DNA from 2 places in the Rhizobium sp. CC1099 genome. Region 2 is predicted to be linked to the other one. Evidence: predicted binding sites of a transcription regulator. Region 2 holds the regulator's gene; the other holds the start of a gene.
The links. The regulator PhoB, encoded in region 2, activates phosphate uptake and scavenging genes when phosphate is short. The targets are predictions, from matches to a motif close to TGTCATNNANCTGTCAT.

Region 1 (15,972 bases), on a different replicon from region 2:
GAATGGATTGGCCGCAAATTTGAAGATGCTGGCCGACGGCGATCTCACAATCCGGATCAGCGAGATGTTCGATCCTGATTTCGAGGCGCTAAGAAGCGACTTCAACAGCGCCGTTGCCCAACTCTGTCGCACTCTGAGCAAAGTGGCCGGGTCGACAGGAGGCATCGACAGCGGATCGAACGAGATCGCCAACAGTGCGCATGACCTCGCAAGACGCACCGAACAGCAGGCGGCTGCCCTGGAGCAAACGGCCGCCGCGCTGGACGAAATCACGGCAAACGTCGCCTCATCTTCGAAACGCGCCGAGGAAGCTCGGAAGGTTGCAGCCGAGGCCAACGCCAGCGCAGCGACGTCGGGCCAGATTGTCACCCAGGCAGTCGACGCGATGAGCCGGATCGAGCAATCTTCCAACGAGATATCGAACATTATCGGTGTCATTGACGAAATCGCCTTTCAGACCAATCTGCTCGCGTTGAACGCAGGTGTTGAGGCTGCACGCGCGGGCGAAGCTGGCAAGGGTTTCGCGGTCGTGGCCCAGGAGGTACGCGAACTGGCGCAGCGTTCCGCCAAGGCGGCGAAAGAAATCAAGGCGCTTATTCAAACGTCGAGCTGTGAAGTGGCGACAGGTGTGGAACTCGTCTCGAAAACCGGCGGTGCCCTGAAGCAGATTGGGGAACTCGTGGTGGTGATCAACCGACACGTCGACGCGATTGCTGTATCGTCGCGCGAGCAGTCAGTGGGTCTCGCGGAGATAAACACGGCAGTTAACAGCCTCGATCAAACGACCCAGCAGAATGCCGCTATGGTCGAGGAAGCGAGTGCCGCTTCCGCATCCCTGGCCAACGAGAGCGCCACGCTACGCGAATTGATTGGTCAGTTCAACGTTGGGAGTGCAACGCGACAACAAGCCTATCCGTTCCGCGAGACCGCGTAGTTGCCATGAACCACCGTCGCATCCCGTTAAGACCCGGTTCTGATGCCGTTTCTCGCCCGCCGCGCGTTCAAGTTGGCTATCCGAACGGCGCGAGGGGTAGGCTGCTCCCTGGTCGGAAGCGCGTCGTAGCATTGTGTAATGCAGGCAAACGAACCGCGGCTGCGGCGACACCCGATCGCTGGTGTCGCTGCATTTTCGGCTCGATCGAATTGCAGCCCCATTGTGAGCATGAAAGCTTGGCGTCCTTCGGCGTTGCCTAAAGCCGTCGCTATTCAAACAAACCGGAACTCCAGTAGAAGAGAGCCGAGATGAGGGCCGCGGCCGGAAGCGTGACAACCCAGGCAATGACGATGTTTCCGGCCAGCCCCCAGCGCACCGCCGAAACCCGTCTTGCCGCACCGACACCGATGATCGCGCCGGTGATCGTATGCGTGGTCGAGACGGGAATACCGAGCCATGTGGCGCCGAAAAGCGTCAGCGCGCCGCCGGTTTCGGCGCAAAATCCCTGCATCGGATTGAGGCGAGTAATCTTGGAGCCCATCGTATGGACGATGCGCCAGCCGCCGAAAAGCGTTCCGAGCGCCATTGCCGCCTGGCAGGAGAGCACCACCCAAAACGGCACATGAAAACTTTGGCCGAGATAACCCTGCGAATAAAGCAGGACTGCAATAATGCCCATCGTCTTCTGCGCATCATTGCCTCCGTGGCCAAGCGAGTAGAGCGAGGCCGAGACAAATTGCATGACGCGAAACGTGCGATCGACGGCAAAGGGCGTCTGACGTACAAAAATCCACGAGACGACCAGGACCAGAACAAGCGCGAGGAAAAAGCCAATCATAGGCGACATGACGATGGCGCCCGCAGTCTTGAGCAGACCGCTCCAGACGATCGAGCTCAAGCCGGTCTTGGCAAGTCCGGCGCCAACCAGCCCGCCGACCAGGGCGTGAGAAGAGCTGGAGGGAATGCCGAACATCCATGTGACAATGTTCCAGATGATCGCGCCCATCAGCGCCGCAAATATCACCTGCGGCGTGACAATGCCCGGATTGATGATGCCGGTTCCAAGGGTCTCTGCGACATGCAGCCCGAAAAATAGGAATGCTATGAAATTGAAGAAAGCTGCCCAAAAGACAGCATAGTGCGGTCGCAGCACGCGGGTCGAAACGATGGTTGCGATCGAGTTGGCGGCGTCGTGCAGGCCGTTCAGAAAATCAAAGAACAGCGCAATCCCGATGAGGCCCACAAGCAGGGGGAAGGCAAGTGTAACCTCCATCAGACGTTCTCGATCACGATACCGCTGATCTCGTTGGCGACGTCCTCGAAGCGATCGACGACCTTCTCCAGCTCACCATAAATCTCGCTGCCAATAATATAGGCCATTGGATTCGAGGTGCCGTAGCGGCTGAAGAGATCCTTGAGACCCTGGTCATGCAGATCGTCCGAATGACCTTCGACCCGAGTAACCTCTTCGGCGATGGCGGTAAGCCGAGGCGCATTGGATCCTATCCGGTCCAGTAGGGGGATAGCTTCGGCTATCAGATGCGCCGCCTGGACGATTGCCGCACCCATCTCCTGCATGCCCGGATCGAACGAAGTCTGCTGAAACAGACGGATGGTCTTGACCGTCTTTTGCATCATGTCGATCGCGTCATCCATCGATTGGATGAGATCCTTGATGTCGCCGCGATCGAAGGGGGTGATGAAGCTTCTCCTGATGGCAAGCATCACCTCGCGCGTTATTTCGTCAGCTTCATTCTCAAGACGAACGATCGTCTCGCAATGGCGCTCGATCTCGCTGCCAGCTAACAACTGATTCAAGGCTTCGGCAGCTCCGACAACGGTGCGCGAATGTTGAGCGAAGAGATCGAAGAAGCGATCTTCACGCGGCATGAGTCTACGAAACCAGCTGATCATCGACATCCCATTTAACTGTCACAAATCTGTCATAATGGAGCGATGCCGCGGTGAAAAGCACCCGGGAGACTTGTTTCGCGGATCGTCGCAAACGGGTTACACATCTTGTTCATTGCGTTGGCGCAAGCCTGCGCAAGTACAACGACGATGGATCATCGAAATCGACAACAATGCGGCGGAGGGACGATCTGTCATCCCTCAGCGATTTCGCGCCGCCTTAATGACCAATGTTTACATCGAAATTTTGGACAGTTTGCCCACTTCACGACATTCGTCCCTCTGAAAATCCGAAGTCCGTTCGCGATACCCATCCATGATCGATCCTGCGAGCAGCGCGATCGGTTTCGGGAACGAAGGGCAATCAACTTCAGGCGGTCACCTTCCTCATTATTGTCGCCGCTCAGATCGCGGTTTTCTCAAAATAGTCCATTCTGAGGGATCGACGGTTCGTTTCTTATCGAGGCGGACAGTTGGATCTTCGATATCACAGACGCATGGTCGGCGGAGGTGCTGGGGGATTGCTGCGGATATGTTTTAGCGCGTCGGGAATTTCCGCCCTCGCGAGACGCCAACTAAATCTTCCATTGCTTGGCGGGCGGCATTGGGATTGCGCATTCGATTTGCGTCGAGGACATCATGATGCTTCTGGGCTCGCTCGATTGGTATGGCGAAAACATTGCAAAGCAGCGCCGCGCGGATCGCAGTCGGGAATTGCCTGAGCATTGTCGTCGAGGAAGGCAGCGCGGCGGCAGACAGCCCATTAGACTTTAACGCTCTGAATGGGCAGTGTAATGCCGCAAACCGGATTTTTGCCTTTGCCTTGCATCCAGAAGCGTCTATTTATGTCGCCGCAAGTTGCGATTGCCGCACCAGGGTGCGGCAGGATTAAATGATCAAAGGAAGACGCTATGGCGACGGGTACCGTGAAGTGGTTCAATGCAACAAAAGGGTTTGGCTTCATCCAGCCCGATGACGGCAGCGGCGATGTCTTCGTTCACATTTCCGCGGTCGAGCGGGCCGGCCTGCGTGGCCTCAACGACGGCCAGAAGATTACCTATGAGCTGGTCAAGGATCGCAAGTCCGGCAAGATGTCGGCGGACAACCTGCAGGCCTGACGCCGATTGATCCGAGAGTACGAAGGCCGGGTTCGCCCGGCCTTTTCGCTTGCAGAAGTTTCGGATATCGAAACAGCTCTGTCACCGCGCTTTTGGGCGGCAACCTCAAACGCAGGCGCGATTTTCGGCCTTGTTGAACGCCTGACGCGGGGGCCGGGGAGGGAGTTCTTGTCGGCTCGCTCTGTGCGCACTAGCTCTTCATCGAACGATTCTTCACGCACAGATCGTGGGAGATCTGCCTACCAAGCCGAGATAGATGGCGCTCGTCAGGTCTGCCGATCCCGTCTGAGAAGGGCGGCGCGGATCTGCTCAGTCTTACTTGGGGGAGCTGGGGAAGCGGCCGGCTCGATACTAGGGGCGCTATTCTCGTCATTGCTTCGTTTCAGGCTGAGAAAGCGTCGCTGCGCAACAAGTCGGTCTTCGATTGAAAGTGATTCCACGGGCTTGCCATCGATGTCATGGCGCATCGAGCCAGGTTGGGCGCTCGCGAAATAGTACCGTTTTGAGTGGACAAAGGAGCCAACGGCTCGGCGCAATGCCGTCGCTTTGACATCAGGCTTTGCCAGCGCGCGGATATCGTTGAAGAGGCCGAGCGCGAAGGGACGGATCGGATCGCCTGGCTTATTGGGGAGAATGCCGATCGGACGCATCAGCAGTACGCTGATCGCCTCTGCCTTCTGAACATCGAACTGTGTTGCTATGATCGGTCCGTGGCTGACGGTCCAGGGTTTGTCCATGAGCTCCTACCTTGCGCTTCCTTTCACTACGGATCGATTGTGAAGAGAGGTTGACAGCAGGTCTATTTCTAGATTTCCGCTGGCGGCGCTTTATCTAAACGTACACGAGCCCTTCGCAATAGCCCTGGCGCCCCTTAAGCGGCCACCCCGCCCTTGAAGTACGAAGGAGATGAAGATGAAGATGAAGATGAAGATGAAGGAGACGGGGAGCAACTCATGTGCCGAAACATAAGAACGCTGTTCAATTTCGATCCGCCGGCGACGGACGAGGAAATCCATGACGCTGCGCTGCAGTTCGTGCGAAAGCTGAGCGGAACCACCAAACCGTCGAAACGCAATGAGGCGGCGTTCGACCGCGCGGTCGGTTCGATCGCGGCATGTGCCCGCGAACTGCTCGATTCGCTCGAAACTTCGCAACACCCACTCAACCGCGAGGAAGAAGCCGCAAAAGCGCGCGCGAGAAGTCTGACCCGGTTCGCGTGATTGTGCCGACGGTCCGGCGTGCCGCCGCAAGCTCGGTTCGGCCTTCCGGGCGGGGGAGAGGCAGGCCCTCACAAGCGCGGTCCGGCCCCGCATGACACGTCGACTTCCGCCTAAAAGGTGAGGAGGCACCCTCGGTGCCTCCCGCGGACAGCTTGCCGGGCGCAGTCGGTGAAAAATTCCAGTTCCACATCGCCTGATTTAACGGGGGCACGTCACCGCACCGATCGCCAAGGCATACAGGATTGCTAGCCTGGACAATTCCCCAGCGTCCTATCATCGGCGTCCTCGCATCACCGAAGGACAACTGCATGTCAAACGTCTGCGGCCTTCCTAAGACAAATCGCCCTGCGTACTGAACCCGATTGCTGGGCTGTCGTGCGATGAAAATCTCCATTTATCCTACGGCCGGCGCGGCAGCTTTGCGACGGTTCTGCACCAAAATGGACAGCTTGATCTGCCCAACCGCGCCTTTGAGCTGAAGGTGGTGCGGGGAATCGACTTCAAGATCGGGCATGGGTTGCCTGGAAAGATCCACCGCATCGCACGACGACATCATCGACATCCGCACGCTCATGGGCACGACCGGGGCGCTGACGAGATCACCGCGGCGTTCTCACCAGCACGATCTTGCGAGGTCATTCTTCGAGCCATCGGATTTGGCAGCGTGTTGCCCCCGCCCCCGCCGTCGAACAATCCCTGCGGTGCTGCGACCATCGCGTCCTGCCCCGGCTTTAGGTCCTGCCGGGCCCGCGCCGCCCCGCAACGGCTTTGCCGTCCTTCACGTCCGTTCCGGCCCTATCGGGTGCTGGCCCGCGCTTGAGGCCCGGCATTCGGACCGCCGTAGCAGGTCGCGATGGTCGCGGCCTCAAAACGGAGGTTTCGACATGTGCAGGCAACAAACTCACCAACGATCCGACATCTACAGCCGCATCACCGACAAGATCATCGCCGAGCTCGAACAAGGCGTGCGGCCCTGGATTAAGCCCTGGAGCTCAGCACATGCGAACGACCGGATCACCCGGCCTTTGCGCCACAACGGCCAACCCTATTCGGGCATCAACGTCCTGCTTCTGTGGTCAGAGGCGATCGCCCGCGGCTTCACCTCGCCGACCTGGATGACGTTTCGCCAGGCCCGCGAACTGGGGGCTGCAGTCCGCAAGGGCGAGACCGGCACGTTGATCGTCTTCGCCAGTTCTTTCATCCTTACCGAAACCAACGACATGGGCGAAGACGTTGAGCGCAATATCCCGTTTCTCAAGCCGTACACGGTCTTCAATGTCGATCAGATTGCCGGACTGGATGCTCGCTTCCATCAGGTCACATCGGTTCAGGATCCAATTGTCCGTATCGGACATGCCGATCGCTTCTTTGCAAACACCGGCGCACTGATCCGGCACGGCGGATCGGCGGCATACTATGCCCCAGCCCGTGATTACATCCAGATGCCAGCCTTGGAAGCCTTCCGCGACGCTGCGTCCTATGTTGCGATCCTCAGTCACGAACTGACCCACTGGACGGCGGCACCGCATCGACTCGATCGCGATCTCAGCCGCTATGCCGGGGATCAAAGCGAACGCAGCCGCGAGGAACTGATCGCCGAGCTCGGCAGTTGCTTCCTTTGCGCTGATCTCGGCATCGTTCCCGAACTCGAGCCGCGGCCCGATCATGCGAGCTATCTTGACTCCTGGCTCAAGGTTCTCGCCAGCGACAAGCGTGCAATTTTTGTCGCGGCCGGTCATGCGCAGCGCGCTGTCAGCTACCTGCACCACTTGCAACCAGGTCAGATAGACGGAGGGGAGGCGGTGTAAGCCGCCTTTCCCACTCCGTCCGACCACCGATGCTTGCCGCGCGCAATATGCGCGGCGGCGCTCCGACTCGATGCCGAAGACCGGCAGCAACCCAAGTTCGGCAAAACGCAATGGCATGCAACCTATGGCATGGACATCCGCCAGGCGCTACGCCCAGCCCTGGCCGCCCATCGCGACCGCACCCGATGATGACGCGGGGATATCCTCGCCTTGCGGCAGGGCCGGAGCCGTATCGGCTTTGCCCGTCGCCATGATCAGATGAGCTGGTTTCCGCAGATTGCGGCCGGGCCCTCAAGGCAGGATCGCAGGAGGTCGAGATTGCCGAACGTGACGAAACGATCTCGAACGTCCGCCGCGAGATTCTTTTATACCGGCCACGACTTGGCCGCTGGAGGACCACAACAAGCGGCAGCATCGGCAAAGGCCCCGACCGAAAAGACGGACACGCTCCTTGGTGTGCCGAAAACGCTGCCCTGGATGACGTTGCCTGCGCAGGCGTGTGAACGACGATGCGCCTCGCCCGGTCGCCTCCTCTTTGTACATGCGCGCACCGACGCAGACCTCGATGAGGCCGGTGTGACCGACGGACGACTAAAGTCTCGATCAGCCGACCGCAACGGGCGTCTCCGGCTTTTTTCCGCCGCCTTCGGCTTTGCATCGCGAAACAAAAAAGCCGGCCCCGCCCGCCTTCCACTACGTTCCAGCCCTTGCCACCCCGATGCGCAGGCGCAACGGGGCCCCGCAGGGTGCGTTGGCGATCGCCCCCGGTCCTTCCACCGCCATCGAGGCCGCGATGGGCGCGGCTCGAGCAACCGAAAGGAACGAGATCATGGCAGTCATCGGCGAATTCACCACCAACGGCAACGTCATCCAGGGCAACGTCCGCACTCTGACGGTTAACATGAAGGTCCGCCTGCACTCAATCGAGCGCGTCTCGCGCGACGCCCCGGACTTCCGAGCCGTATCCAACGGCGCCGAAGTCGGAGCCGGCTGGAAGGCGGTCTCGGGCAGCGGCGAGCCCTATATCTCGCTCAAGCTCGACGACCCGAGCTTCAACGCTCCGATCAGCGCGGCACTGTGGCCGGCAGAAGCCGACGGCGACTATGTCCTCGTCTGGTCTCGCCTGAACCGTGAATCAGTCTGAACCAGCACCGAAGGCCCTGCCGAAAGGCGGGCCTTCCCCGCATGGTGAAGCCGAAAGCAGGCATCGAGCCCGCTTCCGGCTTTTCGGGTGCCACAGGGGAACTGAAATGTCTGATCAGTCCGTCCAAGCGTGCCATGACGGAATGAAGGCCTCAAGGACGAGCGGTTCCCCCAAATTTCAGGCCCGGTCCTGCGGCCGAACCAGAAATTCGGCTCCCCCACTCGCCGGCTCCGCCGGTCGCGTTCCGCGCTCCTTGACCCCTCCATCCCGCGATGACCGGGGCCGTCGTCTTTCACAAACGTCAAGGAGACGACAATGACGAACGAACTCGACCGCACCATCGAAGAACTCAAGGCCGAACTGCGGAACGCCGATGCAGCCGAAGGCCGCCAGATCCACGCCGAACTTGAAGTGGCGCTCGCCGAACGCGAGGTCATGGTAGCCGAGCAGGAAGGCCGCATCAACCGTGAGCGACGCGCGCACGTCCAGATCGATCATCGGCGGCGAGTTCATCGCCGAAGCGATCGGAGAGACCGAGATTGGCGGGCGAAAGGCCGTACTCCCGCGTGTCACCGGGCGAGGCTACGTCTATGGTCGCACCGAACTTCGGGTCGAGGAAGACGACCCGTTTATGACGGGTTTCGCGCTGTCGGATACCTGGGGGCCGCAGGTCGGTCTTCTGAAATGAGGTAAGGAATGACCACGGCACTCGAACGGCAGAACATACTGGTGACCGGTGCCTCGGGCGGCATTGGCGCAGCCATCGTCAAGCAGCTCGCCACTGACGGCGCCCGGCCGATCATCCACTATCGCCGAGACAGAGCAAGCGCCGAGGGGCTGCTCTCCGAAATTGGCGGAGAGGGTTGGATCGTGCAGGGCGATCTTTCATCGGACGAAGGCCCGTTCGAACTGTGGGGGAAATCCCTGGCAGTGTCCGGACGGATCCATGCGCTTGTGAACAATGCTGGGATCCGAACGGAGATTTCCATCGAGGCATCCCCTTCGGACTGGAAAGCCGCTTGGCAGCGCGAGTTCCAGATCAACTTCTTCGCCGCCGCCGATCTCTCCAAGGAAGCCATCCGGCATTTCAAGGCGAATGGCAGTGGCCGGATTATCAACATGGCAAGCCGTGCAGGCCAGCGCGGCTACACGGCAGACGCCATGCCGTACGGATCCACGAAAGCTGCCCTCGTCAATCTGACGAAGTCGATCGCTAGAAGCTTCGGGCCCGATGGCGTGACCGCGGTCGCGTGACCTGCTTCAACTCACTGATACCGGGGGCTCCGCAGCAGTCTCCGCCATGATGATGCGCTCCTCATCGTCATCGCACCGACTTTGGCCATTTTCAAACTAGGCGAGGAATTTAGCCTGGATGAACTCGAACGCTCTCGCCGTGTATTCCTTTGGCGCCGCAACGGCAGGATCCTGTTCCGCCTCGACAACCAGCCAACCGGCGTAGCCACTATTCTTCACGAACCGGACAATCGGGCCGAAATCTACAACGCCGTCGCCGGGAACCGTGAACATGCCGTTTCGCACGCCGTCATTGAAACTCAGATCCTTTGACTGGACCTCGGCGCGGATTGCCTTGCGAACGTCCTTCAGATGGATGTGAACGATACGGTCGCCGAACCGCTCGATCAGTCTCGCATAGTCGAATCCGGCTGCTGCGGCGTGTCCGGTGTCAATAAGAAGCCCAGTTTCCGGCCCAGCCGCTCCAATAATGTCGGAGATCTCTTCGAAGGTCTCCGCGACCATCATGAGGTGGTGGTGATAGGCAAGCCTAAGGCCGTATGTGTCGAAGAGCCGCTTTCCGAACTCAGTCAGGCGGGAGGAATATCCGGTCCTCTGCGTAGACGGCATGAGAAGGCGGCGGGACATCGGCTCGTCGAGCGGCGAGCCGGGCGTCATCATCGCGACCTCGCCATACACGAGGACACTGCATCCCATGGCCTTCAGAAGTTCTGCGTGCGCAGCTACGGAAACCATCTCCTCATCGACCGACTTCTCTGCCAGTTGACCGGAGTGCCATCCCGATGCGAGGGCAAGGGCGTTACTGTCAAGCAGCGGCTTCAGAACCGATGCTTCGCGCGGAAACTTCCTTCCCAGCTCGACGCCGGCATAACCGTTGGCCGCGGCATCGCTCAAGCATGTATCAAGGGAGATATCCGCACCGAGATCTTCGAGGACATCATTCGCCCACGACAGCGGGCTCACGGCTAGTCGCGCCTTCGACGAAGGCAGGGTTGATTGCTGGCTCATTGAATTCTCTTTCGTTGTGCTGACTGTTGATCTGCAATTCGGTTTGGTTGGTCGCCGCGCCGACAAGCCACAGCGACAGACGACTCGGCCTAAAGCTCTCCGGTCAGGAACTGCGCCCGGCCTCGGCCAAAAGACCAGTCCTCGTCGGTGTTCTGCGTGAAGGACACCATCACGTCGGTGGAGGCTGTTCCGCATCTCTCCTGGAGAGCCGAACAGAGAGCCTCGTAGAAGGTCGTCTTCTCTTCGGTCGAACGTGGACGCGAGACGACTTCGACCATCACAAAACGGTCCGTCCGCGGGATATCGAGTCCTGTGTCGAGAGCACGGAGATGGCTCGCCTCGTGTTCGTTGAGGATCTGGTATCGATCCCGCTCCGGAACGTTGAAAGACCTGACCATGGCATCGTGCGCGGCATCGAGCAGCGTATCGATCTGCTCCGCGCTGCGACCGCGATAGATGTGGAACTTCATGAGTGGCATTGGGGTATCCTCGAACCTGATTGTCGTTGGCCTCGGCGAGCTGTCAGGCGTCGCGTTTCATGATCCATTCGACTTCAGGAGCCGGAATGAAGCGCCACTTCCGAAGCGGCCCAGCCATCACGTTGAGGTAGTACATTTCGAAACCATAAGGTGCTCCGCAAGGATGGTGTCCCCTTGGAACCAGAACGACGTCCCCGTCGGAAACTGCCATCGTTTCGTCCAGCCTTCCGTCGTCGGTGTAAACGCGCTGGATCCCAAATCCTTCGCCTGGATTGATTCGATGATAATAGGTCTCCTCGAGGTACGTGATCCGCGGGAAGTCATCCTCGTCATGCCGATGAGATGGATAGCTCGACCAGCGTCCCGGCGGAGTGAACACCTCCGTTACGAGAAGGCTGTCGCAATAGTCCTCGGTCTCCATCGCGATGTTGTTGATGTACCGGGTGTTCGTCCCTTTGCCCCGTTCTGTGAGCGAGATGCCATCGGGCCCAATACGCCGCGCTTCGTGGCCGCCCTTACCCGGCGCGGAGCATACGGCAATCGTGCAGTCCGTCTCTGCCCTGGCGCTCCATTCGCGATCATTCGGAACGTAGAGGCAATGCGGCGGCGTCTTCTCGAACACGTTCATCCGCTCGCCCAGAACGCCCCATTCCTGCCCGGCGGCGGTAATCGAAGCCTTGCCTTCCACCATGACGAGGATGACTTCGTTGGCTCCCGTCTGCGCGGAGGCGTGCTCGCCTGCACGCAGCCTGTAGAGTGAGAAGCCGACATACCTCCAGCCCGCAGACTGCGGAGTGATTTCGTGTACCTTGCCATGACGGCCGAAAGGCTTGCGTAGAAGATCGCTCATTGGGGGCTCCTCAATTCACTAGGCTCTGCAGGCTGATACTCCGCAGATACTGTGAGCGAGCCGCTTCTGATTTCTCAGTGCGGCCGACTTCCGGCACAGCCACGTCCCACCAGAAGCCGCCGCCGGCTTCACCGGGGCCGGGCTTCGGATCCGTATCGATGACTATTACCGTCGGACGGTCCCTGCCTCGTGCTTTCGCGATCTGCACTTCGAGATCTGCGATGTTCTTCGCCTTGACCGCATGGGCGCCCATGGAGGCGGCATGCGCTACGAAGTCGATCTCCGGCTGCGCCTCGATGTTGCAGTCCTTATAGAGATTGTTGAATTCCTCGCCGCCGCAATGGATCTGCAGTCGATTGATGCAGCCGTAGCCCCTGTTGTCGGTCAGGACGACGGTGAACGGGATCCGGCGCATGACCGCCGTCGCCAGTTCGGAATTCGCCATCATGTAGCTGCCGTCGCCTACGAAGCAGACGATCTCTCGCTCCGGCATCGCCAGCTTGATTCCGAGTGCACCTGCAAGCTCGTACCCCATGCAGGAATAGCCGTACTCCATGTGATAGCCGCCCTGCGCTGGTTGCCAGAGGAGCTTCAGGGCGCCGGGCATCGTTCCCGCGGCGCACATGGCAATCGTCTGATCGGTGGAGATCCGTTGCACCGCTCCAATCACCTGGGCATCGGTCGGCAGATAACCGTCGGGCTTGTTCTCCGGCGCGGCGCAGTGCGCATCCACCTTCGACAGCCAGGAGGTTCTCGATTGCGGATCGAAGGAAGAAGCCTTGTGGGATCCGAGGCGACTAGACAGCTCCTCCAACGCCACCCGGGCATCGGCGATCAGACCGACAGCACCGTGCTTCTCGGCGTCGTATGGCTGGGTGTTGATCGACACAAGTCTCCGCCCGGGTTTGCCGAACAGTGCCCAGGAGCCTGTGGTGAAGTCCTGGAACCGGGTGCCCACACCGATGACCAGATCTGCATTGGCGCAGAGTTCGTTCGCCGCTGCGGACCCATCCACGCCCGCCGCGCCGAAGTTCATCGGATGTGACCGAGCGAGAGCGGATTTACCAGCCTGCGTCTCGACGACCGGGATGCCGTGGCGTGTCGCGAAATCGGCAAGCGTATTCTCGGCCTCGGAATATATCACCCCGCCGCCACAGACGATGACCGGGCTGGCAGCACCGCGGATGAGCTGCACCACGTCCTCGAGGTCACGCCGATCCGGCTCGGGGCGACGGATCCGCCATACCTTTGGCTCAAAGAAGTCGACGGGAAAGTCGTGGGCCTCGGCCTGCACATCCTGGCAGAAAGCGAGCGTTACGGGACCGCAGTTTGCCGGATCGGTCATTACGCGGAGCGCGCGCGGCAATGCCGTCAACAATTGCTCCGGGCGATGGATCCTGTCGAAATACTTGCTGACGGGTCGCAGGCAGTCGTTCGCTGACAGGCTGCCATCCTCGAAGTCCTCGACCTGCTGGAGGACCGGGTCGGGACGACGGTTTGCGAAGACATCGCCCGGGATGAACAAAACTGGAAGCCTATTGACGTGAGCCAGTGCGGCTGCCGTGACCAGGTTCGTCGCGCCGGGACCGATCGACGATGTAACAGCATGGGCGCGTCGGCGCTTGCTCGCCTTCGCGTAGGCTATCGCGGTATGGGCCATGGTCTGCTCGTTCTGGCCTCGCCACGTGGGAAGGGCATCGCCGATGCCTTCGAGAGCCTCGCCAAGTCCCGCCACGTTGCCGTGTCCGAAAATCGCCCATACCCCCTCGATGAAGCGGTCACCCTCCTCGGTCATCTGGACGGAGAGAAAGCGAACCATGGCCTGTGCCGCGGTCAATCGTATGGTCGTCATGTCAGTTTCCTTTCGCGGCGCTGCGCGCCTTGTCCCAGATGCCGCAGAGGCGTTCGAAACGAGACGCCATGTCGGCGACCGCGGCTTCGTCGGCCAGATCGCCCTTCATCCAGGCGCGTGCCACGTCACCGAAGATCGTCCGGCCAACGGCGAAGCCCTTCACGAGCTCGAAAGACGCGGCAACCTGGAACGACGCGGCGAGTTCTGCTTCGGGGGCATCGAGACCTAGAACGACGATCCCGCGCGTGTTGTCGTCATTGCGCTCGATCGCCCGGATTGTGTTTTCCCAGCCCGCTCTCGTCTTCATCGGCTCGAGTTTCCACCAGTCGGGATAGACGCCGATGTCGTAGAACTGCTGGATAAGTGTGGCGGTGGTGTCCTCGTCGACGGCGGAAACCTTCGACGGGATGATCTCCAATAGAAATTCCAGCCTGTTGCGACGGGAGGCCTCGCAGAGCCTCTTGACCGTCTCCTCCTGATTGGCGCGCTGCTCTGCGCTGTCGGAGGGATGGCAGAAGCAAAGAACCTTGACGACATTGTCGCGAGCCCATTCCTCCAGGCCACCGCAGTCCGGGCCCAGTTCTGGTTCAAGTGTCAGCGGACGCGATCCCGGCCATTCGCAGGGTCGGCCGACCCACAGCCCTGTGCCAGCGGCCGCATGAAGTGCGCGCCGACCGATCCGATTGTCGCACAGGATGCCGTATCCGGCTCTGCCGTTCTGGACACGCTCTGCGGCCTGCAGGCAGAGAAGCTTGAAATCACCGCCGCGCTCCTGCGTGTAGCCCGGCATCTCTTCGAGCTGCATGCGATGATCGAAGGCGAACACATGCATGCTCGGCCAGTTACCGCTGCGGTTCGTCGACCAGTGAATCTGTTCCAGCTCCTGATCGTTGCGGAGGTCCGGCCGCTTCACGCCGCGTTTCAGGAAGAACTGCAGTTCCTTCAGGCTCGGGTATGCAGGAGTGCAACCATGCCGACTGACGGCGAACGCGCCGCAGGCATTTGCGTACTCGAGCGTCTTCGGCCAGGTTTCGCCGTCCAGCCATCCCTTCAGCAGGCCGGAGAAGAACCCGTCCCCGGCGCCGAGTACGTTGAACACTTCGATCGGAAAGCCGGGTCCGGACTGCGCGTCATCGAGACTATCGGGAACATCGGCTTCGATCGCGACCGCGCCCTTCGCGCCTCTCTTGCAGACGAGCGTGGCATTCGACACCTTTCGAACGGCCCTGAGGGCTTCGATCGTGTTCGTCGACCCGCCAGCGATATGGAATTCCTCTTCCGTGCCGACGATGAGATCGAAGAGATGCAGTGTCGACTGTAGTTTCGCGGTCACCATGGCACTCTCGACGAAGCGGCTCTCGCCGTCGTCGTGGCCCGCAACGCCCCAAAGGTTCGGCCGATAGTCGATGTCGAGCGCAGTCTGCGCGCCAGTCTTGCGCGCAAGTTCGAGTGCCTTGAGGACAGCGGCCTCGGTTCGAGGATGCGAAAGATGGGTGCCCGTTGCCACCACGGAACGAGCATCGGCGATGAAGCCCTCGTCGATATCATCGACCGACAGGGCCATGTCGGCACAATTCTCGCGATAGAAGAGCAGGGGGAACTGCGACTCGTCTCTGATGCCGAGAAGCACAAGTGCGGTCAGTCGTTCCGGATCCGTTGCCACGCCGCGAGTGTCCACGCCTTCTCGAGCAAGCTGCTCGCGGATGAACCGCCCCATGTGTTCGTTCCCGACGCGGGTAATGACGGCGCTCTTCAGCCCGAGACGGGCGGCACCGCAGGCGATGTTCGTCGGACTGCCACCGATGTATTTTCGGAACGACCCCATGTCTTCGAGGCGGCCCCCGACCTGAGCGCCATAGAGATCGACGGAGCTGCGTCCGATCGTGATCACATCCAGGTTCTTGTTCATGAGCGTTTCCAATTTCTGCAAGGTTGACGGACCGTTATCTGTAGAGATCCGGTCGTGGAGGGAGTTCGATGCGCACAGCCTGTCCATCCGTCTCCTGGGCGCGAACGCAGGCGTCAGCCGTAATGGCGGCGACATACCCATCCCATGAGCTTGGCCCGGTTGCCGAACCGGATGACGCGGCATTGATGAAGGCTTGGAGTTCGACGTCGTAGCTGGAGACGAAGCGGTCCTTCCAGTCGGTCAGGATCGTATTCTGCAGCTTGGCGTCCAGCCGCATCTGGATGGCCATGGGTTCGGGAAGCCGGGCTGTCCCATCCTCACCCACGACTTCGCACTGGATATCATAGCCGTAGTGGCAGTTGACGAAGATCTCGACGTCGATAACGGCGCCCTTGGCGGTTTCCAGCAGAACGATCTGAGGATCGCGCAGGTTCGAATGGCTTCGGGCCGCAGCCCGCGGAAAGAGGACGCGCGCGGAAACATAG
Region 2 (15,972 bases):
GGTGTAATGTCGGTTTTATGTCACTTTTATAATGTTTGCCGATTTTCCCTTGGCTGCGCGACGGATAATGGATGTGTGGGTCAGCTCTTTTCTGCCCGGACGCCGGAACCTGCCGGCTCAGCTCGAAATCAGATGGGCAAGTGTCGGGAAGGCGTTGACTCTGTTTGTCTAATTTGTTTTTGGTTCGATACTTAAAAATCGGCCTCACTGGCGCAGCCGGCGCGCATCGCCGATGCCTTCCTTCCCGTACAATGAATTGATACAAAACTGTCACAAAACTGTTACGTGGTGCCTATAGAGGGGAGCCGACGCCGAAGCGTCATCGTCAAATTCTACGGGAGAGTATCCATGAAGAAATATCTCGGAAGCTGCGCAGTCGCCGCTATTTTGCTGGCAACCGCAGGCGTCGCATCGGCCCGCGATCAGATCAAGATCGTCGGTTCGTCCACCGTGTTCCCCTACACCCAGGCCGTCGCTGAAGAGTTCGCGAACAAGACCGGCAAGCCTGCCCCGGTTGTCGAGTCGACCGGTACGGGCGGCGGCTTCAAGGCCTTCTGCGGCGGCGTCGGCGAAGACTTCGCAGACATCACCGGCGCTTCGCGCGCGATCAAGGAATCGGAAGTCAAGCTCTGCGCCGGCAACGGCGTGACCGACATCACAGAAGCCCTCATCGGCTATGACGGCCTCTCGATCGCCGTCTCCCGTTCCAATACTGGCGACTGGAACCTGACCAAGGAACAGATCTTCCAGGCGCTCGCTGCCCAGCTTCCCGACGGCAAGGGCGGCCTCGTCGCCAACCCGAATAAGAAGTGGTCCGACATCGACAAGTCCCTTCCGGACGTCAACATCGTCGCCTTTGGCCCGCCGCCGACCTCCGGCACCCGCGACGCCTTCGTCGAACTGGTCATGCTCCAGGGCTGCGCCAAGGTTCCTGGCATGGCCGACATCAAGAAGGCCGACGAGAAGAAATACACGGAAGCCTGCTCGCGCATGCGCCAGGACGGTCCGTTCATCGAAGCCGGCGAAAACGACAACCTCATCGTTCAGCGTCTTGAATCCGATCCGAATTCCGTTGGCATCTTCGGCTATTCGTTCCTCTACGAGAACGAAGACAAGCTCAAGGACATCAAGATCGAAGGTGTGGAAGCCAGCTTCGACACCATCAAGGACGGCTCCTACCCGGTATCCCGCCCGCTCTTCATTTACGTCAAGAATGCGCACCGCGACGTCATTCCTGGCATGAAGGAGTTCCTGGAAGAGTACACTTCCAAGGCTTCGATGGGCGAGGACGGCTATCTTGCCGAACGTGGCCTGACGCCGCTTGACGACCCCAAGCGCGAGGAAGTCGAGAAGGCTGTCCTGGCCGCCAAGAAGCTCGGCTCGTAATATCGAATTTCACCGGCCGCCCGCGCACCCCGCGGGCGGCTTCTTCTCACATGGGGGCAACATGTCCGGTTATCTCTTCCTCGTATTGGTTGCCGCGGCCGTGATCGCGGCCTACTTTGGAGGCTCGCGCGCCCTCGCCGTAGCGACAACGGCAGGAACGAGCCGCATAAAGGCGCATTCCCGGCCGATTTACCACGGCCTCAATGCCGCGATTTGGACTGCTGTTCCCGCTTTCGTATTTCTTCTTCTCTGGCTCGCCTTCCAGTCCAGCGTCATCAATCAGCTTGTGGTGGCCTCATATCCAGGCTCCGAAGCCATGGACGGTGCCGCACGGTCGCTGCTGATTGGCGAAATCCGCCAGGTCGCGGCCGGAAACCTGTTCCGCCAGCCGTCGCCCGAGGTTGCCGCTGCAGCAGAGCACCTGCGGTCCCTCCAGACCTACTCTACCTACCTGATGACGGCCATTGGCCTCTGCATCGCCGCCGTCGGCGCGTTCCTCGGCATGAAGGTAATCAGCCCACGGTATCGCGCCCGCCACAGCGTCGAGACTGCGGTCACGGGCTTCATGATGTTCTCCTCCCTGGTCGCCATCATCATCACGCTGGGCATCGTCGGCTCGCTCGTCTTCGAAGCGCTGCACTTCTTTGCGAAGGTGCCGGTTACCGAATTTATCTTCGGCCTGCGCTGGGAACCTCAGATCGCCATTCGTGCGGACCAAGTGGCGGGGCAGGGCGCGTTCGGCGTTCTTCCCGTTCTGTTCGGCACGTTTGTCATCTCTGCGATCGCGATGCTGGTCGCGGTGCCGACAGGCATCCTCTCCGCCATCTATCTGACCGAGTATGCGCACCCGCGGTTCCGTGCCGTCGTGAAGCCGCTTCTCGAAATTCTCGCCGGTGTTCCGACGGTCGTCTACGGCTTCTTCGCCGTGCTGACTGTCGCCCCTGCTATCAGGGCTCTGGGCGCGGCCGTCGGGATACCCTCGTCGCCGAACAGCGCGCTTGCCACCGGCCTTGTCATGGGTGTGATGATCATCCCGTTCATCTCCTCGCTTTCGGACGACGCCTTTGCCGCAGTGCCCCGTGCCATGCGCGACGGTTCGCTGGCTCTTGGCGCGACGAAGGGAGAGACTATCCGCAAGGTCCTGCTGCCCGCCGCTTTGCCAGGGATTATCGGCGGCGTCCTTCTTGCACTCAGCCGTGCGGTCGGCGAGACGATGATCGTCGTCATGGCGGCCGGCCTGATCGCGAAGATTACTCTCAACCCGTTCGACGCGGTCACCACCGTGACCGTCCAGATCGTCACCCTGCTGATTGGCGACTCGGAGTTCGACAACCCGAAGACGCTGGCGGCCTTTGCACTCGGCCTCGTGCTCTTCCTCGTCACGCTCGGCTTGAACCTCATCGCGCTGCGCACCGTGCGCAAGTACCGGGAGAAATACTGATGTCCACGACCGCAGTCGCCGGAACGCGTGTCAACTGGCATTCGGACGACATGAAGGCGCGCCGGAAGGCACGCTATGCCGCCGAGCGCCGTCTCCAGGCTTATGGCATGATCGCGATTGTTTTCGCGCTCGGCTTCCTCGCCTTCCTCATCGGTTCTCTGACGCTCACGGGGTACAAGGCGTTCACCCAGACGGTGGCCACCATCAACATCGACCTGAGCAAAGCTGAGCTCGATACAAGCGATATGATGAAGGCCGATTGGCGCGGCGCTGTGCGCGACGCGTTGCGCACTCAGGTGGGGGATTTGCCTCGCAGGCAGGAGAAGGCCTACTTCGACCTCTTCACGTCGTCGGCACCGTTCCTCGTCCGCGACGCGGTCATCAAGGATCCGGCGCGCCTTAAGGGGCCGAGCACCTTCGTTATCCCGATGTCGGACCCGGCCGACCAGTTCGTCAAGGGTGAGATCAGCCGGGACACGCCCGAGAGCCAGCGCCGCGTCAGCGACGAGCAGATCGGCATGATCGACCAGCTCGTATCCAAGGGCGTGATCTCCAGCCCGTTCAACTGGGCGCTCTTCCTCAATGCCGACAGCCGCTTTCCGGAACTGGCTGGCTTGGCTGGCGCGATTTCCGGATCGTTCTGGTCGCTGCTGGTCTGCTTCGCGATCAGCTTCCCGATCGGCATCGCGGCGGCGATCTACCTGGAAGAGTTCGCTCCCAAGAACCGTTTCACCGACCTCATCGAGATCAACATCAACAACCTTGCGGCGGTCCCGTCGGTGGTCTTCGGTCTCCTCGGGCTCGCCGTCTTCCTGAACGGCTTCGGCCTACCGCGGTCGTCTCCGCTCGTCGGCGGCCTCGTTCTCTCGCTGATGACGCTGCCGACGCTCATCATCGTCACACGCGTGTCGCTGAAAGCGGTGCCTTCCTCGATCCGCGAGGCGGCTCTCGGGGTCGGCGCCTCCAAGCACGAGATGATCTTCCATCACGTGCTGTCGCTCGCCATGCCGACCGTCATGACCGGCGCGATCATCTCGCTCGCGCGAGCGCTTGGTGAAACGGCGCCGCTGCTGCTCATTGGTATGAACGCCTTCATCACAAGCCCGCCGGATGGTATCTTCGCGGCGTCGACGGCCCTTCCCAGCCAGATCTACATCTGGGCGGACAGCCCGGAGCGCGGCTTCGTATCGAGGACCTCCGCCGCAATTCTCGTGCTGTTGGGCTTCCTCATATTGATGAATGCAATCGCCATCTTCCTCAGGCAGCGTTTTGAACGCCGCTGGTAACGGAGTAAGGATTATGAACATGTTGACTGAAACAGCAGTTGAGAAGGCTCTGGAGCAGAAACTGAATACGAGCGCCTATAAGATGGTCGGCAAGACGGTGTCTGTCTACTACGGCGAGAAGCGTGCGCTTTTCGACGTGAACCTGAACGTCCGCGAAAACACTGTTACCGCCCTCATCGGCCCATCGGGCTGCGGCAAGTCCACGTTCCTGCGTTGCTTGAACCGCATGAACGACACGATCGACAATTGCCGCGTCACGGGCGAAATCAAGCTGGACGACGCGGATATCTACGATCCGGACATCGACGTCGTGGAACTCCGCGCCCGCGTCGGCATGGTCTTCCAGAAGCCGAACCCGTTCCCGAAGTCTATCTACGAGAACGTTTCTTACGGACCGCGCATCCATGGAATTGCGAGGTCGAAGGCCGACCTTGATCAGATCGTCGAAAGCAGCCTCCATAAGGCCGGCCTCTGGAACGAAGTCAAGGACCGCCTGCAGGAATCCGGCACCGGTCTGTCGGGCGGCCAGCAGCAGCGCTTGTGCATTGCGCGCGCCGTTGCCGTCAGCCCGGAAGTCATCCTGATGGACGAACCGTGCTCGGCGCTCGATCCGATCGCGACCGCCAAGGTCGAGGAGTTGATCCACGAGCTTCGCGAGAACTACAGTATTGTCATCGTGACGCACTCGATGCAGCAGGCAGCCCGCGTTTCGCAGCGCACCGCCATGTTCCACCTCGGCAATCTCGTCGAGGAGAATGACACCGACAAGATGTTCACCAATCCGGACGACCCGCGCACCCAGGATTACATCATGGGCCGCTTCGGCTGAGCTGCGGCGTTCAGGCTATTCAAGGACAATCCCAATGGCATCGACCCATATCTTTTCTGCCTATGACGAGGATCTGAAGTATTTGTCCCGCCGCATCTCGGAAATGGGCGGGCTTGCCGAGCAGATGGTGTCGGACGCCGTCCGCGCGCTGGTTAACGGTGACGCTGGCTTGGCCCAGAAGGTCATCTCCGACGATGTCGTCATGGATCACGCCGAGCGCGAGATCGGCGACAAGGCGATCGTCACGATTGCCCGCCGCCAGCCGGTGGCCTCGGACCTTCGCGAGATCATGGGCTCGATCCGCATCGCGGCCGATCTCGAGCGCGTCGGCGATCTCGGCAAGAACACCGCCAAGCGTGTCATCGCCGTGCAGAGCACCGGCGTTCCGCGCAAGCTCGCCCGCGGTCTCGAGCATCTTTCCGAACTGGCGCTGGTCCAGCTCAAGGAAGTACTCGACGTCTATGCCTCGCGTTCAGCCGACAAGGCGAAGTCGATCCGCGAGCGCGACGAGGAAATCGACGCGATGTACACCTCGCTGTTCCGCGAGCTGTTGACCTACATGATGGAAGATCCGCGCAACATCACCAGCTGCACGCATCTTCTCTTCTGTGCGAAGAACATCGAGCGCATCGGCGATCACGCCACTAACATTGCCGAAACGATCTATTACATGGCGACCGGCGCACAGCCGGAAGGCGAACGTCCGAAGGACGATACTGCCAACACCGTCGGCGCGGTCACGGAATGACAATTCCGAACCGGCCCTCAGGAGACAGAACCGAATGATCCCGAGAGTTGCAGTCGTTGAAGACGAAGAGGCACTGAGCGTGCTTCTTCGCTATAACCTTGAGGCCGAAGGTTTCGAGGTCGACACCATTCTGCGCGGCGACGAGGCCGAAATCAGGCTTCAGGAGCGCACGCCGGATATTCTGATCCTCGATTGGATGCTGCCGGGCGTGTCGGGCATAGAGCTTTGCCGCCGCCTGCGCATGCGCCCGGAAACGGAGCGTCTGCCGATCATCATGCTGACGGCGCGCGGCGAGGAAAGCGAGCGTGTGCGCGGCCTTTCCACCGGCGCCGACGACTACGTGGTCAAGCCGTTCTCCACGCCCGAACTCGTTGCCCGCGTCAAGGCGATGCTGCGCCGCGCCAAGCCCGAGGTGCTCTCCACGGTGCTGAAATGCGGCGATATCGAACTCGACCGCGAAACGCATCGTGTTCACCGCAAGAGCCGCGAAGTCCGTCTCGGCCCGACCGAATTCCGTCTACTGGAATTCCTGATGTCGTCGCCCGGCCGCGTCTTCTCGCGTTCGCAGCTTCTGGACGGTGTCTGGGGCCACGACATTTATGTCGACGAGCGCACCGTGGACGTTCATGTCGGTCGCCTGCGCAAGGCGCTGAACTTCTCCAACATGCAGGACGTCATCCGCACCGTCCGCGGCGCAGGATATTCGATGGAAGCATAGCAGGGAGGCCGGAGAAGATGTCGGTGCGGGTACTTGTTGTTGAGCAGGACGAAGATCTGCTCGCGACACTGAAGCATGCTCTGGAGACAGAAGGGTATTCGGTGAACTGTCTTCACCCGCATGCGTCGCTGGTCGAGCTCGTGGCGTTGCGGCTGCCTGATGCGGTGATATTCGGTGCGCCGGCTCCTGGCTCGATGGCAATCTCGACATGCCGCCAGTTCCGGACAACTGGAGCGACCGCCCGCCTTCCGATCGTGGTGCTGCTGGACTCGGCCCTCGAGCAGGACCGGTTGGCCGTCCTCTCCGCCGGAGCCGACGACTGCCTCATAAAGGCAGTCTCCCCCGTGGAACTCCTCATCCGCTTGCGGAACCTCCTGCGGCGTCTCAATCCAGCGCTGCTGGAGAGCACGCTGAAGGTCGGGGATCTGACGCTCGATAAGAACGCCCGCCGGGTTCACAGGCAGAAGAAGGAAGTCAAGCTCGGCCCCACCGAGTTCAGGCTGCTCGAGTTTCTGATGAAGTCCCCCGGCCGCGTCCACTCCCGATCGGAATTGAGGGCATCGCTGTGGGGTAACGATGCCAGTGTCGATGAGCGCGCTGTCGACGTACACATCGGGCGTCTCCGGAAGGGCATCAGTTTCGGCAAGGCCGATAAGGTGATCCGGACGGTGCGTGGCGCCGGCTACGCACTCGGCGACTTCTGATCCGGATCAGGTTCCTATCCTATCCCCGTCGCTGTGCGCACAGATTGAGACGCGCGATACAGCTGTTCGCGCAATACGTGTGTCACGTCGATTTCACGCGACTGCCTATATTAGGGTGTGCTTAGTCGCGCTGGAGGTGATTCCAGTCCGCCTTCGGCTCCCATACTCGCCTAAGGGCGTCAGACATATAATCCCGCCGGGATGAGGGTTCGGCCCGATAGGCCACACTCGTCCCAAAGTACAGCTAGTTTGGTTGAAGCGATTTGGAGTATTCCATGACGATCAAGACGGCGTTGTTGAGAATGTCCCTGATTATCGTTTCCGGGTGGGTCATGGTCGGCACCATCACCTTGGTGATGTTCCATTGACCAGCGAGGTGTAAACGGCATGCGGTTCCTGGTGTACACGAAAACGATCGCTGAACTCGATTATGACGAAGAGACGCGCGTCTTGACGATCATCTACCGGGACGGCCAACTGCGATCCGTTCCCCATGTCGATCCCAAGATCATGATGAAAATGGTTGCACAGCTTCCTCCGGAACGATCCCTCTACCTGATGCAGGCGGCGATCTGAACGTCGCGGGCAAGGCAAGGTGCGACCGCACCTGGCGTCAATGCATGGCCTCGATAAAGGCGCGGCGATAGAACGCGCCGAGGTTGATCCGTTCTGCAGCGACCGCCACAAGCTTCTTTTCGAGACGGCGCTCGAATTCCCGCGATCGGGCCGCCCGCGGCCTGCCGTGCGGTGTCGTAGGCTTTAACCGCATCCGTGGTCCGACGTCGTCGCGGTACTGGGCAAGCGTCATGGCGGCCTTGATCAGCAGAGTTCTTATCTGCGGACGGTGCTCGGCAGCGATGACGAGGCCAAACGACTTGATCAGGACAGGCTTCGGGACGGGCAGCTCGATCTCGTCGATGATGTCATTTCCCACTTGCGCTTCCTCGGCGAACACGAGGTATTGGTCCACCAGGTCATGAGCGGCCTCGAGGGTCTCGGTGTCCGGGCTGTACCGGCACCAGGTGTCACCAAAAGCACTCAGCGATCCGTATGACATCAAGAGCTCCTTTGCGCTTCAAATGAACGCGGAAACTGCCTGATTGTTCAAAGGATGCCGCAAGTGGTGCGAAAGCGGCGCGGCTTCGCCACGATCATTTGCTCCGCGGCGGGATGGCCGCCGCGGGGCAGGGAGGCGCATTTCGCGTAGATTCTCCATTTCATTTCGGCCTGGGCGGCCGTGGGACCAATGACGCTCAAGGCGAGAAGGGTTGTCATGAAGCGCATGGAATAGTTCCTACCGTCACTTCCATGGCAAACGAGTGATTGCGTGCTAACAAGTGTGCAGCGTTTGCTAGCCATGGGACCCAGGAGTAAACTTTCAAACGTGATGGACCGGGAGCGAGGTGGGAGCACTCGCGAAAGGAGGCCGGTATGAGCAATGCGACCGTAAACGACACCGCGCGGAAACCGCCCCCGGCAGAAGCCGGTGTCATCTTCGCCGGCCATGTGCGGGAAGTGACCGTCCATGCCGACGTTCTCGCTCTGCTGCCCGATCCGGCAACTGCGCAGCCTTGCCTGGATATTGCAGAAGACGCCGCCCGCGCCATCCACGGCACCATGGCCGTGGCCCATGTCGGTGCGGATCCGGAACGGATGATCGCCGCGCCGGAGGAGATCGATCTGCAGATGCTGCGCGACCTGGCCGAAGGCTCGCCGCAAGAGCGGTTCGAGCGGGTCGCCCGCGCCTTCGAGGATTGGAAGCAGGGCAAGCCCAGCCGAGAACGGCTCCTTCTCGATGACTGCCGCGGCGATCTCAATCGCTGCGTGACCGCCGAAGTCCATGAGACGGCGCTCGTCGTCGCCCCATGCCATGGCAACATGGATGCCCGCGACGCTTTTCACGATCTCCTTTTCAATGAGCACAAGCTGGTATTGGCACCACCTGCCGATGCCTATGCCGGCAATCTGCTGGGGCATGTGGTGATCGGCTGGAAACCGCATGATCATGCGCAGGGTGCCGTCGCCGCCGCCAGGCGCTGGCTGGCTGCGGCCGATCGCTTGACGGTTCTATGCGTCAACGACAAACCGGACGGAAGCTACCAGTCAACGGCAAGGGAATTGCTAGATCAGCTGGGGCTTGACGGCGACGTCGTTGCAATCAGCTCGGGAAGCCGGTCCGTCGGAGAGGCGATCCTCGATTTCGCCAAGTCGGTGAATGCGACGTGCCTTTTGATTGGCGCTTTCAAGCATGGCTATTTCCTGGAGCTGCTGCTCGGCCGTGTCACTCACTACCTGCTGTCGCATTCGCCGCATCCAGTGATGATGAAGCATTAGCGGCGGCGACGCTTGATCTCGCCTGCGCCAAGAAAAGCCGCTACAAAGTCGGTACTTCCATCTGGCTATATCGATGACACATGAAACGGCGGCCGCATCTCAATCGCGCAACTTACCCATGGCATTCGCGGGAGGCGCAATTATTGGCGCGCTCGGTGGGCTGATCGGCCTCGGCGGCGCGGAATTTCGTTTGCCGTTGCTGATTGGCCGCTTCAATTTCGCGGCCCTGGAAGCCGTCATTCTTAACAAAGCCATGAGCCTCGTCGTGGTCGCGACGGCCCTGCCGCTCCGTGCCGGAACGGTGCCTTTCGCCGTTATCGCCGAAAACTGGCTTATCGCCGCCAACCTGCTCGCCGGAAGCCTGCTTGGTGCATGGTGTGGGGCCGGATGGGCAACGCGCCTGAAATCGGAAACGCTCTACAAGGTTATTGCCGTCCTGCTCGTTGTTATCGCGGCGGTGCTGGTCCTCGGCCATGACGCTCGTGCAGGTCAGCCGGTTCTGACTGGGCCGTCCCAGATGATTGCGGGCGTGATCGCAGGCTTCGTCATCGGCGTGGTAGCCTCGCTGCTCGGCGTGGCAGGCGGGGAATTGCTGATACCGACTTTGGTGCTACTGTTCGGCGCCGATATCAAGCTGGCCGGAAGCCTCTCGCTCGCGGTGAGCCTGCCGACGATGCTTGTCGGCTTCACCCGCTACAGCCGGGATCAGAGCTTTTCGGCTATCCGTCGCAACAAGGCATTTCTGCTCGTGATGGCGGCGGGATCGACTGTCGGAACCTTCATCGGCGGGTTACTTCTCAGCATTGTACCGAGTGTGTTCCTATTGCCTACGCTTGCCGTGATCCTCCTGATTTCAGCGTTGAAAGTCTGGCGGCATCAATAGTTCAAGTGGGGGCACACCCCCGACTTGCACACCTAGGAGCCAGCGTTGCGATGATAGCTGGCGGCGGACGAGCCGGGCGTGAACCGCATTTCATGCAGTGTCTGTATCGCCAAACGTGCAGAACTCTGGTGAGGAGAAGGTTGCGTGCCTCCTTCTCGGGTATTGTTGAGCGCATATGGGTCGACATCAGCGATCAGGTGGCTGGGCAGCGCGGTCATCTGCCGCATAGTGTTCTCCCAGGTGGTGCGCTGCAGTTGCCTTGCCCTGAACGCAAAGAAGATGTCCAGAATGCTGTGTGCAGCCTCGGTCATTATGGCCTCCTTTGTTTATCGAGCCATGTTGCTAAAATAGCTTTGCGTTGACTTTCAAACAAACGAAATGATATGGTGTTTAATATCAGAAAAATTGAAAGATGCGACGATGACTATGCCCTTTCGCCGCCCGATCCCGTTGCTCGACAATGATGTTCTGAGAACCTTTGTCGCCATTGCGGAAACGGGTAATTTTTCGACTGCAGCCGAGGCTGTGTTCCGCACGCCGTCGGCGGTTTCCATGCAGATCAAGAAGCTCGAGGAACAGCTCGGCGCGACGCTCTTTATGCGTGATGCGCGTTCGGTGACGCTGACGCAGCACGGCGAGCTCTTGCTGACTTACGCTCGCAATATCTTGGCGCTCTCCAACGAGGCGGTCTCGCGCTTCATCATGCCGGAACTCAGCGGCGTCGTGCGGCTCGGCGCGCCGGAGGATATCGGCGAGCGGCTGCTGCCAAGTATCCTGAAGAGCTTCGCGGAGAGCTATCCGGGCATCATGGTCGACGTGACGATCGACATGAGCATGGGCCTCAAGAAGCGCATGGAAGAGCAGAGGCTGGATCTGGCGCTGATCAATTGCGCCACGCGGCCGTTTCCGACCGGCGGGGAGATCGTGTTTCGTGAACGCCTTGTCTGGGCAGGCGCCAAATGCGGTACTGCCCACAGGCGCGATCCCCTGCCGATCTCGATCTGGGAGGATGGCTGCATCTGGCGCCAGGAGGCACTGGCGCAGCTTGAGCGTAACAAGCGGCCTTACCGCGTCGCCTATCTCAGCGGCCATACGATGGCGCAGCGCGCCGCCGTGCTTTCCGACCTTGCGATCGCGCCGCTGCCGCGCTCCTATGTGGCCGACGGCATGGTGATGCTCGGTGCGCAAGAAGGCCTGCCTGAACTCGGCTCGTTCGACATCCGGCTGCTGACGGCCTCCCAGCTCTCGGGGCCCATGGAGGCGGTCGCCGACAGCATCCGCTTTGCTTTCGCGGAAAAGGCAAAGGCCGCCGCCGCTTGATCCGGACGGCGAGGAACTTTAATGGATTTCGGCGCGTTGAACGGCGAGAGCAGCATGCTGCCTCGGCCGCACGATTTCTAGTTTGCAAAAGAGGATTTCCAAAATGACGATAACGGTCAAAATCGGCGCAGCGCTGATGCTGCTTCTGGCGCTTTCTTCCTGCGGCAATACCATCCGTGGCGTGGGCCGTGATACGGCAAACGCCGTCAACGCGACGCAGGATGCCGGCCATTCGGTCAACCGCGCCGCACGCCGCTAAATCTTTTCAGACCGTTGCGGCAGGATAGGCGCGTTCGAGGCCGCCCGATCGGTTGAGGCCAGTGCGGAAAGCAAGATAGGCCGGATGCTGGCTTGATTTCGCTGCTTCGGTCAATCGGATCTGAAGCCGCGCCGGCGCGGCTTCACCAATCCACATTCCGGTATTTTCAAGTTTCAGAGAATTGAGAAAGGGCGCAGCCGCGGCCAGATCCAGATACCGATGCAAGCCGTCGATCAGGCTGTCGTCCTGCGCTGCATTTTCCATGAGCAGCGCAAGATACGACCTGTCCGCTTCGGAAGCGCCTGCAAATTTGCTGGCAACAGTGTCGCGATCGGGAAAGGAAGCGGCTGGCGTCATCGGTCATCCATTGCGTTGCTGCCATTGGCCCGGCAGTCGTTTGACTAGAATATGCCGTCAGCCTAGGAGCGATAGCCTACGCGAGGCTGGAATTGCTCAAAGAGCGGCCTTCACCTTTTCCGCGACGTCAGCCGGCATCCACCGTGTCCAGAGTTCGGGGTAGTTGCGCAGAAAATAGAGCGCGGCGTTCTCGCTGCTTTCCCGGTTTTCGTCCTGCCACGCCAGAATGTCGTTTATGGTGTTGTTGTCCCAGGTGCGGGAGCGCAAGTAGGCGAGTTCCGGACCGGCACGGTCGGCAAAGGCCTTGGTGACGACGGTAAAGGCCTGGGAGACGGGATAGGCGTTAAGCTGCGGACGCGCGCAGCCTTCGACCGAGGTGCAGGCCAGCCATTCCGCCTTATCGTGGCTGACACCCATACTGAGCCGTGTCATGTCGTATTTGCCGAGGATCGCCGTTGGTGCCCAGTAATAGCCGAGCCAGCCAACTTTGGCGTCGAAGGCTGCGCCGATCGAATCGTCCAGGCTTTGCGGGCTTTCGCTGTCGATCAGCTCGAAACCGGCCTTCTCGCCGTTCAAGGCCCTGAAGAGATTGGCTGTCGAAATCCGGCAGCTCCAGCCCGGCGGACAATTGTGGACGGCGCCCTTGGCGGCATTTTTCGGCGCGGGGAAGAGGTCTGGCCGTTTCAGGGCATCCTGTACGGAGCGGATGTCGGGATTTGCATCGGCGATGAATTTCGGGATCCACCAGCCTTCGATTGCGCCATCCGACAAAATCTCGGAGGCCTGGATCAGGCGCCCGCTCTTCACTGCCGCCTCGAGTTGAGTCCTGACGGACGCGGTCCAGAGTTCCGGTGCGATATCGGGTTCGCCCTTCTGATCCATCGAAGCAAAAGTGGGCACGGTATCGCCGGCCACGGTCCTGATATTGCATCCATAGCCGTTTTTGAGAATGAAGCTGTCGAAATTGGCGGCAATCGCCGCCGAGGCCCAACTCATCTCCGCGATCGAAACATTACCGCAATCAGCCTGCGCGGCGCGGCCGCCGGCGACGAGACATACGGCAATAAACAGCCAAGCCAGGATGATCTTCATCGCTCGTTCCCCGATTTTTGATGCTGACATGCAGCTTTTGGATGTAATACTAACCGCCCAATGCGTTCGTTCAATGAATGCATGCAGCAGTTTGGCCGTCGCAATTTCAGGTGCCATGCGTTTTTTTGCATCGCGATCGCCGGCCTGGGACATTCCGATTACATCCCAGCCTACGCCTTTGACATGGCAATTGAAATCCGCTTGCGGCCGAATTTTTTTGAGCTAAACGACTGATTTGAATGAGCTAATATTCCCACTGATCCACGAGCGAAAGTCTGCATCGAGCTTGAACTCAATGAACTGCATGCGGATCGAGAATCGGTAAAATGTCAAAAAAGGTCAAAATCCACCATTGCTGAGTTCCGCAATAACACTCCGGTAAGAATGTCACGCTATCAGTTGAACCACGGCGGGGGACAACCGCCGCTTTCTCCGGATCAGGTAGTGCGTCCCGGAGAATACGAGTTTCGCCGTGTATTGGCGAATACGCCAGAGTTTTCGGCAGACCGCGCGCGCCCGCCAGCCCGCGCGGTTTTCGCATTTCGGACAGACGATTGACCGCGGATCGTGCAGCGTTGTAGGCCTCATCGCATGACCAAGGCGATCATGTTGCAGGGAACCGGCTCGGATGTCGGCAAGACGGTGCTCGTTGCCGGGCTTTGCCGGCTTGCGGCCAATCGCGGCCTCAAGGTGAAGCCTTTCAAGCCGCAGAATATGTCGAACAACGCGGCTGTTGCCGATGACGGCGGGGAGATCGGCCGGGCGCAGTGGCTGCAGTCGCTTGCGGCGCGCACGTCCTCGTCGATACACATGAACCCGGTTCTCCTCAAGCCGCAATCCGAAAACGGCAGCCAGATCATCGTGCAGGGCAAGGTCTTCGGGCAGGCGAAGGCCCGTGACTACCAGAGGTTAAAGCCGCTGCTTCTTGAACATGTCCTGCAGAGTTTTGCGATCGTCTCGGAAGGCGCCGATCTCGTCATCGTTGAGGGCGCGGGCTCGCCGGCCGAAATCAACCTGCGTCCCGGCGATATCGCCAATATGGGCTTTGCCACCCGCGCCAAGGTGCCAGTCGTGCTCGTGGGCGATATCGATCGTGGCGGCGTGATCGCCTCTCTTGCCGGCACGCACGCGATCCTTTCGGATGACGACCGGGCGATGATTTCCGGTTATATCATCAACAAGTTCCGCGGCGATGTTTCGCTCTTCGATGACGGCAACGCAGCGATCAATCGCTTCACCGGATGGCCGTGTTTCGGCGTGGTGCCCTGGCTGAAGGCCGCCGCCCGCTTGCCGGCGGAGGACTCCGTCGTGCTGGAGCGCCTCGTCAGGGGCACCTCCGGTGCGTTGAAGATCGCCGTACCGGTTCTGCCGCGCATCGCCAATTTCGACGATCTCGATCCTCTGCGTGCCGAGCCCGATGTCGAGCTCGTCTTCGTGAAGCCGGGAGACCGGCTGCCGGGCGATGCAGCGCTGGTGATCCTGCCCGGGTCGAAATCGACGATTGCCGACCTCCGTGATCTGCGCGCTGCCGGCTGGGACCGCGATCTGGAGACGCACATCCGGCGTGGCGGGCGCGTCATAGGCATCTGCGGCGGGTATCAGATGCTCGGGCGCACGGTTCGCGATCCGCTCGGCATCGAGGGGGCGAGCACTGCGACACCGGGTCTCGGATTGCTTGATGTCGAGACCGAAATGGCGCCAGAAAAGACCGTGCGGAACAGCCTGGCGGTCTCGGCCGAACACGGCGTTCCGCTTGCCGGCTACCAGATCCATTTGGGCGTCACGACCGGGCCGGACTGCGCCAGGCCATCAGCGGTGATCGACGGTGTGGCCGATGGCGCGGTATCTGCTGGCGGCCGGATCATGGGCACCTATCTGCACGGCCTTTTCGGCAGCGATGCCTATCGCGGCAAGCTTCTCGAGAGCTTCGGCCTATCCGGCGAACGGCGGAGCTACCGTCAAAGCGTCGACCAGGCGCTCGACGAGGTCGCGGACGAACTCGAAACCCATCTCGACAAAGGCTGGCTGGCCGGGCTTCTCGGCTAGATTTCGCCGGAGACCTCGCGGCGCCTGCGGTCGAGCTCTTCGCTGTAGCGGCGCAGCGTATAGCTTTCGCTGAGCTGGCCGACGACGCGGCGCTCGATCAGATTGCTGAGCACGGCGAGTGCTTCGCTCTCCGTCTTGTCGAATATCGCCGCCGCCTGCTTTGCGTTCATCTGCGGCTGCAGGAAGTCGTTCCGGTAACGGATGAAATCCTTCAGATCCTTGCCCTCGTCGTCGGTGGCAACCGGGCTCGCGTAGATTTCCGGAACGAGCACGATGCCGGCATATTTGTCGGAGTCGTCGACGAGGATGACGCGCTGCCTCGATCCGATCGGGCAGGCCTTCTTGAAATCATCAATCGTGATGCTGACCTTCGCCGTTTTCACGTCCGAGCGCATCAGCTTGTCGACCGTCAGATTGCGGATCCAGCCGACATCATGGGCGCTGCGGATGCTTTCGCCACGAAGATGAAAACGCCATGTCGCGAAGGAGTAGCCGAACGTGTTGCGCACGACGAGCGACGAGGTGATGACGGCCGCAAGTACCAGCGCGGTGATCGGAAAGTCCCCGGT

Region 1: the regulator PhoB is predicted to act here: its motif matches at 2,865-2,881, upstream of QA644_RS21685 (DUF47 domain-containing protein).

What each region holds. Positions count from the first base shown of each region.
Region 1 is NZ_CP121642.1:100,112-116,083, forward strand. It holds gene QA644_RS21675 (methyl-accepting chemotaxis protein) at 1-934, shown strand, start outside; gene QA644_RS21680 (inorganic phosphate transporter) at 1,203-2,207, opposite strand; gene QA644_RS21685 (DUF47 domain-containing protein) at 2,207-2,848, opposite strand; gene QA644_RS21690 (cold-shock protein) at 3,757-3,963, shown strand; gene QA644_RS21695 (ProQ/FINO family protein) at 4,230-4,700, opposite strand; gene QA644_RS21700 (DUF2277 domain-containing protein) at 4,917-5,183, shown strand; partial or broken gene QA644_RS21705 (LysR family transcriptional regulator) at 5,638-5,777, shown strand; gene QA644_RS21710 (zincin-like metallopeptidase domain-containing protein) at 6,068-6,991, shown strand; gene QA644_RS21715 (DUF736 domain-containing protein) at 7,821-8,135, shown strand; gene QA644_RS21720 (hypothetical protein) at 8,313-8,633, opposite strand; partial or broken gene QA644_RS21725 (proline racemase family protein) at 8,602-8,823, shown strand; partial or broken gene QA644_RS21730 (SDR family oxidoreductase) at 8,832-9,386, shown strand; gene iolE (myo-inosose-2 dehydratase) at 9,486-10,397, opposite strand; gene QA644_RS21740 (tautomerase family protein) at 10,487-10,876, opposite strand; gene iolB (5-deoxy-glucuronate isomerase) at 10,920-11,726, opposite strand; gene iolD (3D-(3,5/4)-trihydroxycyclohexane-1,2-dione acylhydrolase (decyclizing)) at 11,737-13,578, opposite strand; gene iolC (5-dehydro-2-deoxygluconokinase) at 13,580-15,487, opposite strand; gene QA644_RS21760 (Gfo/Idh/MocA family oxidoreductase) at 15,522-15,972, opposite strand, start outside.
Region 2 is NZ_CP121641.1:2,022,506-2,038,477, reverse strand. It holds gene QA644_RS10450 (PstS family phosphate ABC transporter substrate-binding protein) at 349-1,386, shown strand; gene pstC (phosphate ABC transporter permease subunit PstC) at 1,448-2,827, shown strand; gene pstA (phosphate ABC transporter permease PstA) at 2,827-4,113, shown strand; gene pstB (phosphate ABC transporter ATP-binding protein PstB) at 4,127-4,942, shown strand; gene phoU (phosphate signaling complex protein PhoU) at 4,977-5,690, shown strand; gene phoB (phosphate regulon transcriptional regulator PhoB) at 5,725-6,408, shown strand; gene QA644_RS10420 (winged helix-turn-helix domain-containing protein) at 6,426-7,112, shown strand; gene QA644_RS10415 (hypothetical protein) at 7,500-7,688, shown strand; gene QA644_RS10410 (hypothetical protein) at 7,726-8,169, opposite strand; gene QA644_RS10405 (hypothetical protein) at 8,217-8,396, opposite strand; gene QA644_RS10400 (universal stress protein) at 8,544-9,446, shown strand; gene QA644_RS10395 (sulfite exporter TauE/SafE family protein) at 9,565-10,329, shown strand; gene QA644_RS10390 (hypothetical protein) at 10,362-10,640, opposite strand; gene QA644_RS10385 (LysR family transcriptional regulator) at 10,708-11,649, shown strand; gene QA644_RS10380 (entericidin A/B family lipoprotein) at 11,753-11,908, shown strand; gene QA644_RS10375 (hypothetical protein) at 11,915-12,265, opposite strand; gene QA644_RS10370 (glycine betaine ABC transporter substrate-binding protein) at 12,362-13,357, opposite strand; gene QA644_RS10365 (cobyric acid synthase) at 13,949-15,403, shown strand; gene QA644_RS10360 (chloride channel protein) at 15,400-15,972, opposite strand, start outside.